Regions from separate parts of the Microbacterium sp. NPDC090014 genome, predicted to be linked through region 1. Evidence: predicted binding sites of a transcription regulator. Region 1 holds the regulator's gene; each other region holds the start of a gene.
The links. The regulator LexA, encoded in region 1, represses DNA repair genes until DNA is damaged. The targets are predictions, from matches to a motif close to TCGAACANNTGTTCGA.

Region 1 (3,202 bases):
GATGACGTCAGGATCGACATCTCGCACCTGCGATGCCGCCTCTTCGGGGGTGATCGTGTAGTCGGGCTGCCTGGTGCCGGCGACCCAGCGCGCTCCGGTGCCCTTCGAGATCAGCGGATACATCGAGTAGGTCGGGGCGAAGCTGAACGCCGTGCGGCCCGGCCCGCCGAACGCCTGCAGAATGTGCTGAAGGACCTCGTTCGACCCGTTGCCCGCCCAGATCTGGGCCGGTTCGAGACCATGACCGAGGTACTCCGCGAACCCTTCCCGGAGCGTGGTGAACTCGCGATCCGGGTAGCGGTTGACATCGCGGAGCGCGACCGCGATGTCGTCCAGGATGTCACTGGCGACCGCGTCGGGAACCGGATGCGTGTTCTCGTTGACGTTGAGTGCGATCGGAAGAGGCGCTTGCGGCGCTCCATAGGGCGTGAGCCCTCGGAGGTCGTCGCGAAGAGGGAGGTCGGCGAGTGATGCAGTCACCCTTCCCATGGTAGGCCGCCTTCGCTACACAGACGCTCGTGGTGACGGAGTGTGAACGCGCTTCCGCGCCGCACCGCTCGATCGAACGGCCCTCACGGCTTCATTCCGAATACTGCGCCGGAATCGCCAGCTCCTGGCCGATCTGCAGCTCGCCGCCGCGCAGCAGGTTCAGACGCGTGATGTCGCCGATCACGTCGCGCGGATCCGCGCCGGGGGCCACGCTCTCGGCGATCGACCACAGCGTGTCGCCGGGCATCACCGTCACCGTCGCGAACGATGCCGTGGCGGTCTGTTCGCCTGAGGCCATCGCACTGCCGCCGCTGAGTGCGGCGAATGCGATCCCGGCTGCGAGCGGCACGGCCGCGACAGCGAGAACGACACGTCGACCGCGCGCCGTCAGCTTGAGCCGCGTCGCCGGACGAGCCGGAAGGACTGCTGCACTGCTGAAGGTGATGGTGCTCATGTCGTGCTCCTCTGCATCTACCGCGTGGGCGGTGAAGTTGGCGTAGCGTTCGCATTCGCGCCTCGGCCGGGAGCCGTGAATGCGAAGCTACGTTCCGAAGTTATCTTCGAATTCGAACATCTGTCAAGCGTTCTTCGAAACAGAAGTCCGGGAATCGGCCGACACGCTCGAACAGATCTTCCACTTCGGCGCGATTCTCGGATACGGTTTCGATGTCAACACCCCACCACGGGCCTCCGACATTCGAACTGAGACGCCGGAATCGCACACCTGAGGAGCACCATGAGCGACATCTCCGCCCCCGACGCCGACGTCCCGCGCACCCGTCGCCGCAAGAGCCTGAGTCCCAAGCAGATGGCGATCCTCGAGGTCATCCAGACGTCGATCAGCCGTCACGGGTACCCGCCGAGCATGAGAGAGATCGGCGACGCCGTGGGCCTCAAGTCGCTGTCCAGCGTGACCCACCAGCTCGGCCAGCTCGAGCTGAGCGGATATCTGCGACGCGACCCCGGCAAGACCCGTGCCATGGAAGTGCTCATCGACCTCCCCGGCACCAGCGGAGAGAATCCCGCCGATGTGGCGACCCCCGTGGGCGATGCGGCGCTCGTGCCGCTCGTCGGCCGCATCGCCGCAGGTGTCCCGATCACCGCCGACCAGCAGGTCGAGGAGATCTTCCCGCTCCCCCGGCAGCTCGTCGGCAAGGGCGACCTGTTCATGCTCAAGGTGTCCGGCGAATCGATGATCGATGCGGCGATCTGCGACGGCGACTGGGTCGTGGTGCGGTCGCAGAGCAGCGCCGAGAACGGCGAGATCGTCGCCGCCATGCTCGACGGCGAGGCGACGGTGAAGGTTCTCCGTCGACGCGACGGCCACACCTGGCTGCTGCCTCGCAACTCCGCATTCGAGCCGATCCTCGGCGACGAGTCCGTCATCCTCGGCAAGATCGTCGCCGTGCTGCGCGCGGTCTGACTCCCCTCCCACCCTGCCGGTGACGGCGGGCGTCGACGCACCATAGGCTCGAACCATGTCGTCGCCGTTCGGTACCTGGACCTCTCCGTTCACCCCCGACCGGATCGCCGCGTCGTCTCCGCGGATCGATGGCAGCGCCTTCGTGGCTGACGAGATCTGGTGGGGTGAGTCGATCCCTGCCGAGGGCGGTCGCCTGACCGTGCGAAGTTCGACGGGTGCCGAGATCCTTCCCGCGCCATGGAGTGCTCGGTCTCGCGTCCACGAGTACGGCGGCGGGGCGTGGACCGCGGATGCCGACGGCACGCTGTACTTCGTCGATGCCAAGGATCAGCGCGTGCACCGCGTGCCCCGCGGCGGTGTCCCCGTTCCTTTGACACCCCCGGGCCCGGCGCACGGCGGTCTGCGTCTGCAGAGCGGCCGCCTGTTCGCCGTGCGGGAGGATCTGTCCGTCTCCCCTCACCGACGCGCCATCGTCGAGATCCCGACCGACGGGTCGGCATCCGACCGGCCTGCGCTGTTGAAGACCCTCGTCGAAGGCGAGTCGTTCTACGCTCATCCGGCACTGTCTCCCGACGGTTCTCGTGCAGCGTGGGTCGAGTGGTCCGGCGATCGGATGCCGTGGCAGCGAGCGTCGTTGGTGATCTCGGACGGCACCGCGCGCACAGAGCTGTCCACTCGCGCCGCGCTGCAGCCCGAGTGGACGGCTGACGACGAGATCGTGTACTCCGACGATCCCTCGGGCCGCTGGGCTCTGCACCGACAGCGTGTCAGCGGAGCCCAGGCGGTCGGCACGGCGGAGCAGATCATCGACGACGACGCCGACACGGGATACGGCCTCTGGGTGCTCGGCAATCGCTGGTACCGCCCGCTCGCCGACGGTCGCGTCGTGGCTGTGCGCACGAACGGTCGCGACCGGGTCGTCGTCATCGACCCCGACGGCAGCGCCCACCGCATTCCCCTCCCCGCAGACGGCCACGTGAGTGTCGACGATGTCGCGGGCTCCCGCGTGCTGCTCTCCGGAAACAGCTCGACGACAGAACCCGGGGTCTGGTGCGTCGACGTCGACACGGGTCGCGTCGAGGCCGTCGCGGGAGCTGCGCCGACCGATCCTGCGTGGATGCCGCCCGCATCCGAGGTCCTGGTCGACGGCTCGCACGGGCCCGTCCATGCCTTCGCGTACCCGCCGACGAATCCCTCGGCCCACGCTCCGGCCGCGGATGACGAGCTCCCGCCCTACATCGTGCTCGTCCACGGCGGCCCGACCGCGCATGTGACCGGCGCGGCGTCCGC
Region 2 (3,202 bases), 100 kb from region 1:
CGGTGCCCGAGATCAGCCCGAGCAGCGTCGATTTGCCGGCGCCGTTCACACCGAGGATGCCGGTGCGCTCCCCCGGCGCGATGCGCCACTCGACGTCGCGGAGGACTTCGCGGGTGCCGCCGTCGGCGGTCGGATAGGTCACTCCGACGTCGAGCAGGTCGACGACGTCCTTGCCGAGACGAGAGACGGCGAGCGACTGCAGGGAGACCTTGTCGCGGATCTCCGGCACGTCGGCGATGAGCTCGTTGGCCGCATCGATGCGGAACTTCGGCTTCGCGGTTCGCGCGGGTGCGCCTCGACGGAGCCACGCGAGCTCCTTCTTGGCGAGGTTCTGACGCTTGGCCTCTGTCGCCGCCGCCATGCGGTCGCGCTCGACCCGCTGCAGGATGTACGCCGCATAGCCGCCCTCGAAGGGCTCGACGATGCGGTCGTGCACCTCCCAGGTCTCGGTGCAGATCTCGTCGAGGAACCACCGGTCGTGAGTCACGACCATGAGCGCTCCGGAGTTCGGGCTCCACCGCTTCTTGAGGTGTCCGGCGAGCCAGGTGATGGCCTCGACGTCGAGGTGGTTGGTGGGCTCGTCGAGGGCGATGACGTCCCAGTCCCCCGTCAGCAGCTTGGCGAGTGACACGCGTCGGCGCTGGCCTCCGCTGAGGGAGCCGATCTCGGCATCCCAGGGCAGGTCCTTCAGCAGTCCCTCGATCACGTCGCGGATGCGCGGGTCGCCGGCCCACTCGTACTCCGGGGTGTCACCGACGACCGCCGCGCTGATGGTCAGGTCGTCGCTGAGGGTGTCGGCCTGGTCGAGGACGCCGATGGTCGTGCCGCCGCGCACCGTGACGCGGCCCGAGTTCGGCTCCTTGATGCCGGCGAGCATTCCGAGGAGGCTCGACTTGCCGTCGCCGTTGCGGCCGACGATGCCGATGCGGTCACCTTCTTCGATGCCGAGGGTCACGGAGTCGAAGACGACCCTCGTCGGATATTCGAGATGAAGGGCCTCTGCCCCGAGAAGATGTGCCATGTCACTCCCCAGGGTAGTCGCGCGGTCTGGGTGGCCCGGTCAGCCTCCTGTCACGGCTGCCTCGTCATCCGGCACCCTGCGCACGAGCGCGCCGGCCGAACAGCTCCGGGAGCGACGCCGTGAACTCCTCGAAGTGGCTGTACCAGACAGTGTGCGCGGCTCCGGGGATGCTGCGCACGTCGATGCCGTTCGCCTCGAACCGGGCGACGTCGGCGGCGGTCACCCAGTCGCTCGGGTCGGCGCGGACGATGATCGACCCCGGGTCGGGAAGCCACATGTGATCGCGGCCGCAGGAGACGGATGCCATCGTCGTCGGGTCGAAGCGGCGGGCGGCGAGTGCCTCGATCTCGGCATCCCTCTCCGAGTAGAACGAACGCGAGGCACGGAGGTTCTCCGGCGACTGTCGCGCTTCGCGATCGCGGGCGTACCGCTCGATGAGATCGTCACGGTCGCTGCCGCCGGGGAGGACGAGTGCGGCATCGACATAGATGCCCGGTTCAGGTCGGAGAAGCGGGGCCGCCTGTGCGAGCACGCTCGCACCGAAGGAGTGTCCGACGGCCGCGAGCGGCCGCCCCGGGGCGAGACTTCGGACGGTCTCGACCACCGACGATGCGGCCCGCTCGATCGTCAGACGTGGATCTCGCGGGGACAGACCGTGACCGGGGAGATCGATCGCCAGCACACGGAAGCCCTGTGCAGCGAGCACCGGCATCACACGCCACCAGCTGTCGGCCGAGCCCATCATCCCGTGGAGCAGAACCACCGTACGGGGGCCGTCGCCGACGTCGACGGCGTGAAGGAGCATGACGTCAGTGTCGCATGAGTCATCACTCTTCCGGGATCATGTCGGTTCGGGAATGTCTCGAAGCTTCGTTCGAATGTCGGTGGTCCGTGATCCACTCGGAGACATGACAGCACTGCTCGACGCGACGGACACGCAGATCGCGAATCTCGCCGATCTCGTCACCGCGTTGCAAGTCGCAGAGGCGACATTGAGCAGCATGAGCGCCGCGCGCGACGGGCTGCTGGCGATCGCCGGTCGGCTCGCGGTCGACATCGCGAAGCAGGGGGATCACCCGGACCGGGGAGACCATTCGATCAGGACCATCGCGGCCGAGATCGGAGCCGTGCAGCATGTCAGCGATCGCACCATCGAGCGCCGGATGGCGGCGGCGGAGCTGCTGGTCGATCGGTTCCCCGCCGTCTGGGCCGCACAGGGAGCGGGGCGGATCAGCGCCGCGCACTCCCGTGTCATTGTCGACGCAGGTTCGGGCCTCGAGTCGCCCGATCACCGCGAGGCATATTCCGCGGTGATCCTTCCGCTGGCGGAGGTGGAATCGCCGAACCGACTGCGCGCGCTGGCGCGCCGTGTGGCCGAGCGCTTCGCTCCGACGACAGTGTCGGAGCGGCATCGTCGCGCCAGATCTCAGCGGCGAGTCTGGGCGACGGATGGCGAAGACGGGATGGCGACGCTGCACACGCACGCGCCTGCCGCGCTCGTCCACGGCATGTTCGACCGTCTCTCGCAGATGGCGCACGCACTGCGCGTCGAGAACCTTCGCGCGAAGCGGCGGGCGGCTCGCGACGGCGATGAGTTCGAGGCGGATGATCGGACGGTCGACGAGATCCGCGCCGACCTGCTCGCCGACCTCGTGCTCAGCGGCCAGCCGACCGGGCACGACAGCGAAGACGGACTGCTGGCGGCCATCAGTGCGCGCATCGAGGTCACGGTCCCGGTGACGACACTGATGGACGACGATGCGGACGCGGCGTCTGATGCCGAGGCGGCGTCGCCCGCCGAGCTCGACGGCGTGATTCCGATCGACGTCGATACCGCGCGCCGATTGGCCGGGCAGACGAAGGGATGGGAACGGGTGCTGACGCATCCGATCACCGGTCATGTCCTCGCCGTCGACCGATACCGACCGAGCCGTCACTTGCGCAGGCACCTACGGGCAAGAGATCAGCGATGTCGATTCCCGGCGTGCGGAGTGGCGGCGCGAAAATGCGACCTCGACCACAACCATGCTGCCTCGACGGGTGGCGCGACCTGCGAATCGAATCTGGCATCGTTCTGTCGCCGACATCACGTTCTCAAACATCACACGCCATGGCACGTCGAGCAGAAGCCCGGCGGGGTCATGGAGTGGACGAGTCCCATCGGGCGGACGTACATCGACA
Region 3 (3,202 bases), 510 kb from region 1:
CGGGGTGACGGGCATGAGCGACCTTCCTGCAGGGGCGGTCCTTCGATCGTAATCGGCGACTCGATGCGCGATCTCCGCGACGGTCGGATGGCGGTCGTTCACCTTCTCGTCACCATCGGCCGGTACGGTCGATCTCGATAGCGCCTAGGGTTCCGGGGTTCGTCCCGTCTGGTCCGAGCGGCGCCACGGTGCTCCTCCGCAGGAGCGCCGTCATCTGACAGGACAAAAGCCCGGAGGACCCTGTTCGTCGCGCCCGCGAAGAACGGAAGGGTCTCTGATGTCCGCTCTCGCCTTCGCTCTCGTCCTCGCCGCAGCCGTCACGCACGCCGCCTGGAACATCATCGCCCACGGCGTGAGCCGCGCAGGGACGCCGTTCCTCTGGTGGGGGGCCGTCGGAGGAACCGCCGTCTGGATCGGGGTCGTGCCGTTCACCGGCGGGCTCGGCACCGACGACGTGCTGGCGTTCCTGCTCGGCGTCGGAGTCTCCGGTGTGCTGCACGTCGCCTACATGGCGGTGCTGCAACGCGGATATCGCGAAGGCAATCTCTCGACCGTCTACGCGACGGCTCGGGGAACCGGGCCGTTCCTTTCTGTGATCGTCGCCGTGCTGGTGCTCGGGGAGCGTCCGTCGGCCCTCGCGCTCGCCGGCGTCGCGGCGATCATCCTCGGAGTCGTCGCGATCGGTCTCGTCGACCGAGGACGCGCCGACCGGTCGCGTCGCCTGGATCCCGGGCTCGTGTTCGGTCTGCTCACCGGCGTCGCGATCGCGGTCTACACGATCTGGGACGCCAACGCCGTGCGCACGTGGAACCTCTCGCCCGTCGCCTTCATGGTGGGGACGATGCTGCTCGAGATCCCGTTCTACTCGCTCGGCGTCCGAGGCCGATGGGCGGCCGTTCGCGCGCTCGGCCGCACGCAGTGGAAGCGCATCGTGGCTTTCAGTATCCTGTCGCCGCTCTCGTACATCCTGGTGCTCACGGCCATCCAGATCGCTCCGGTCGCACTGGTCGCGCCGCTGCGCGAAGTCAGCGTCGTGCTGGTCAGCCTGTTCGGCGTCTTCGCCCTGAAGGAGAGCAGGCCCGGATGGCGTCTCGCCGCGTCCGCGGTCGTCGCCGGCGGGATCGTGCTGCTCGCGCTGTAGCGGTGGGTCTGCAGCGGTGGGGCTGTGGTCGTGGTTCTGTGGTCGTGGTCGTGGTCGTGGTCGTGGTCGTCGTCGCTTCGGGTGCGTGGCCTGCGTGATTGTATGGATGCTGTGTGCGCCGCGTGGGGTCTTCGAGAGAGCAGTCCGTCGGATGCGCACTGGATGTCGGAGCTGCGAGCGATCGTCATGCGCGCCGATCTGGAGCGTCTCGGACGCTTCGACCCGGTGCGTGTGCGGCAGCGGTTCCTCGATGGGTTCGTCCCGCAGAACACGCGAGTGATCGTGGTTGCCGGGCAGGACGTGGGGCTCATCGCGGTGAGGCCCGAGAGTGACGCGGTGTGGATCGAGCACTTCTACCTCGATCCCGCTCAGCAGGGCCGCGGCCTCGGCTCCGCGGTGCTGGCGGACGCCTTGGAGACGCGTCATGCGGGCGATGACCGGCCGTTCCGCCTCAATGTGCTGCAGGGCAGTCCGGCGCGACGGCTGTACGAGAGGCACGGCTTCGAGCTCGAGAGCGAAGACGCGGTCGACGTCTTCATGAAGGCCGAGCCGCTCCGGCGCTGATCGGGTACCCCAGTGACGGGTGCTTCGCGGCGGGCGCTCCGTGGCGGGCGTTCGGTGTCGCGCGCACGGTGTTCCGTTGTCCGGCGTTGTCGACTGGCTTTGTTGTGGGGCGTTGTCGACTGTCTTTGCTTCCTGTTCTTGCCGTCTCGTCTCCTGTGTTGCTTGTTTTCTCGAGTCGCGTGTCTCGTTCCTGGGGTCAGCGGCCTGGGGTCAGCGGTCTGGGGTCTCGTTCCCGTTGTCTCGTTCCTCGTGTCTTGTTCCTCGTGTCTTGTTTCTCGTGTTGTTCCGTGTGTCTCGTTCCTCGTTCCTCTTTTCCGTCTCTTCCTCGCTTGTCGACTGGTCTCTCCGCTCCTCTTGTGCCTGCGTTGTGCGGCATTCCGGGAGATTGGAATACGTGCTCTGATCTGGTCTAAATCGGACTGGTTTCGGGGGTCGAATGTCGGTGGTTCCGTGTTGACTCGAGGGTATGAACAGCATCGTGGGGCGTCTGGGTCGGGTCGTCGCTGACCTTGATGCGGTGCTGTGTGATGACGCGCTGGCGGGGTTGAGCGATGCGGAGCGTGTCGCGGTGCTGCAGGCGGCGGGGGCCGTGTTCCGGCGGGCCGAGGCGGTGATCGTGGCAACCGTGGCGACCGGGGATCCTGTGGATTTTCCGCATGCGGCAGGGTGTCGCGGGGTGAACGAGCTGGTGCAGCGGATGGTGGGCGTGGATGTGCGGGGTGCGTCCCGGGTCGACAGGGTCGTCGATCTGGTGCGCCGGCCGGTGAGTCTGGCGGGGGAGCGGATGCCGGCGCGGTGGTCGGAGATGCGCGTGGCCTTGTTGGATGGTGTGGTGGGTGTCACGGGGTTTCTGGCGGCGACGGGCCCGATCGAGCGGGTGTGGGACCGGTTGAGCGTGGATCAGCGGTTGGCGGCGGATGTGGCGTTGGCGGGGTGCGCCCGCGGGCACGGGATCGGCGGGGGCGCGGATTCTGGTCCGGCGCCGACGGTGCAGGATCTGAAAGCTCTTGCGGAGGATCTCGCCTCGATGTTCGACCCGGACGGGGAGGAGCCGAAGGATGAGGACGCGCGGCGCAAGCGCGGGATCACGATCGGTCGTCTCACGGACGGGATGCATGCGATCCGGGGGTATCTGACTCCGGATGCCGCGGCCCAGTTGCAGCTGATCCTGGACGCGATGCTGAACCCGAAGGGTGACGGCCCGCCCATGCCGGGAGTGTTCTTCATCCCCAGCGGTGACACCGGTCACACAGACACAGACACAGACACAGACACCGACACCGGTGTTGACCCGGGTGTTGATCCGTTCAATATGGATGAGCGCAGCGTGCTCGATGATCGCACCGCGTCGCAGAAACGCCACGATGCTCTCGCCGCCGCTCTCGCGATAGCCGCCCGTCACAAGGACATGCCCACGCTCGGTGGCGCATCCCCGGTGCTCGTCGTCACCGTCGACGCGACAGACCTCGCCCACCATGCGGAAGGTTCTGCTTTCGG

Region 2: a site for LexA is predicted at 1,884-1,899, ahead of ACIPV5_RS16895 (DUF222 domain-containing protein). Genes of this name have one in related genera too.
Region 3: a site for LexA is predicted at 2,092-2,107, ahead of ACIPV5_RS14880 (DUF222 domain-containing protein). Genes of this name have one in related genera too.

The regions. Positions count from the first base shown of each region.
Region 1 is NZ_JBIVFS010000002.1:810,732-813,933, reverse strand. It holds gene ACIPV5_RS17395 (histidinol-phosphate transaminase) at 1-489, opposite strand, end outside; gene ACIPV5_RS17390 (LysM peptidoglycan-binding domain-containing protein) at 581-943, opposite strand; gene lexA (transcriptional repressor LexA) at 1,226-1,912, shown strand; gene ACIPV5_RS17380 (prolyl oligopeptidase family serine peptidase) at 1,968-3,202, shown strand, end outside.
Region 2 is NZ_JBIVFS010000002.1:710,667-713,868, reverse strand. It holds gene ACIPV5_RS16905 (ABC-F family ATP-binding cassette domain-containing protein) at 1-1,021, opposite strand, end outside; gene ACIPV5_RS16900 (alpha/beta fold hydrolase) at 1,086-1,826, opposite strand; gene ACIPV5_RS16895 (DUF222 domain-containing protein) at 1,930-3,202, shown strand, end outside.
Region 3 is NZ_JBIVFS010000002.1:305,306-308,507, forward strand. It holds gene ACIPV5_RS14865 (M18 family aminopeptidase) at 1-15, opposite strand, end outside; gene ACIPV5_RS14870 (EamA family transporter) at 278-1,141, shown strand; gene ACIPV5_RS14875 (N-acetyltransferase) at 1,304-1,705, shown strand; gene ACIPV5_RS14880 (DUF222 domain-containing protein) at 2,172-3,202, shown strand, end outside.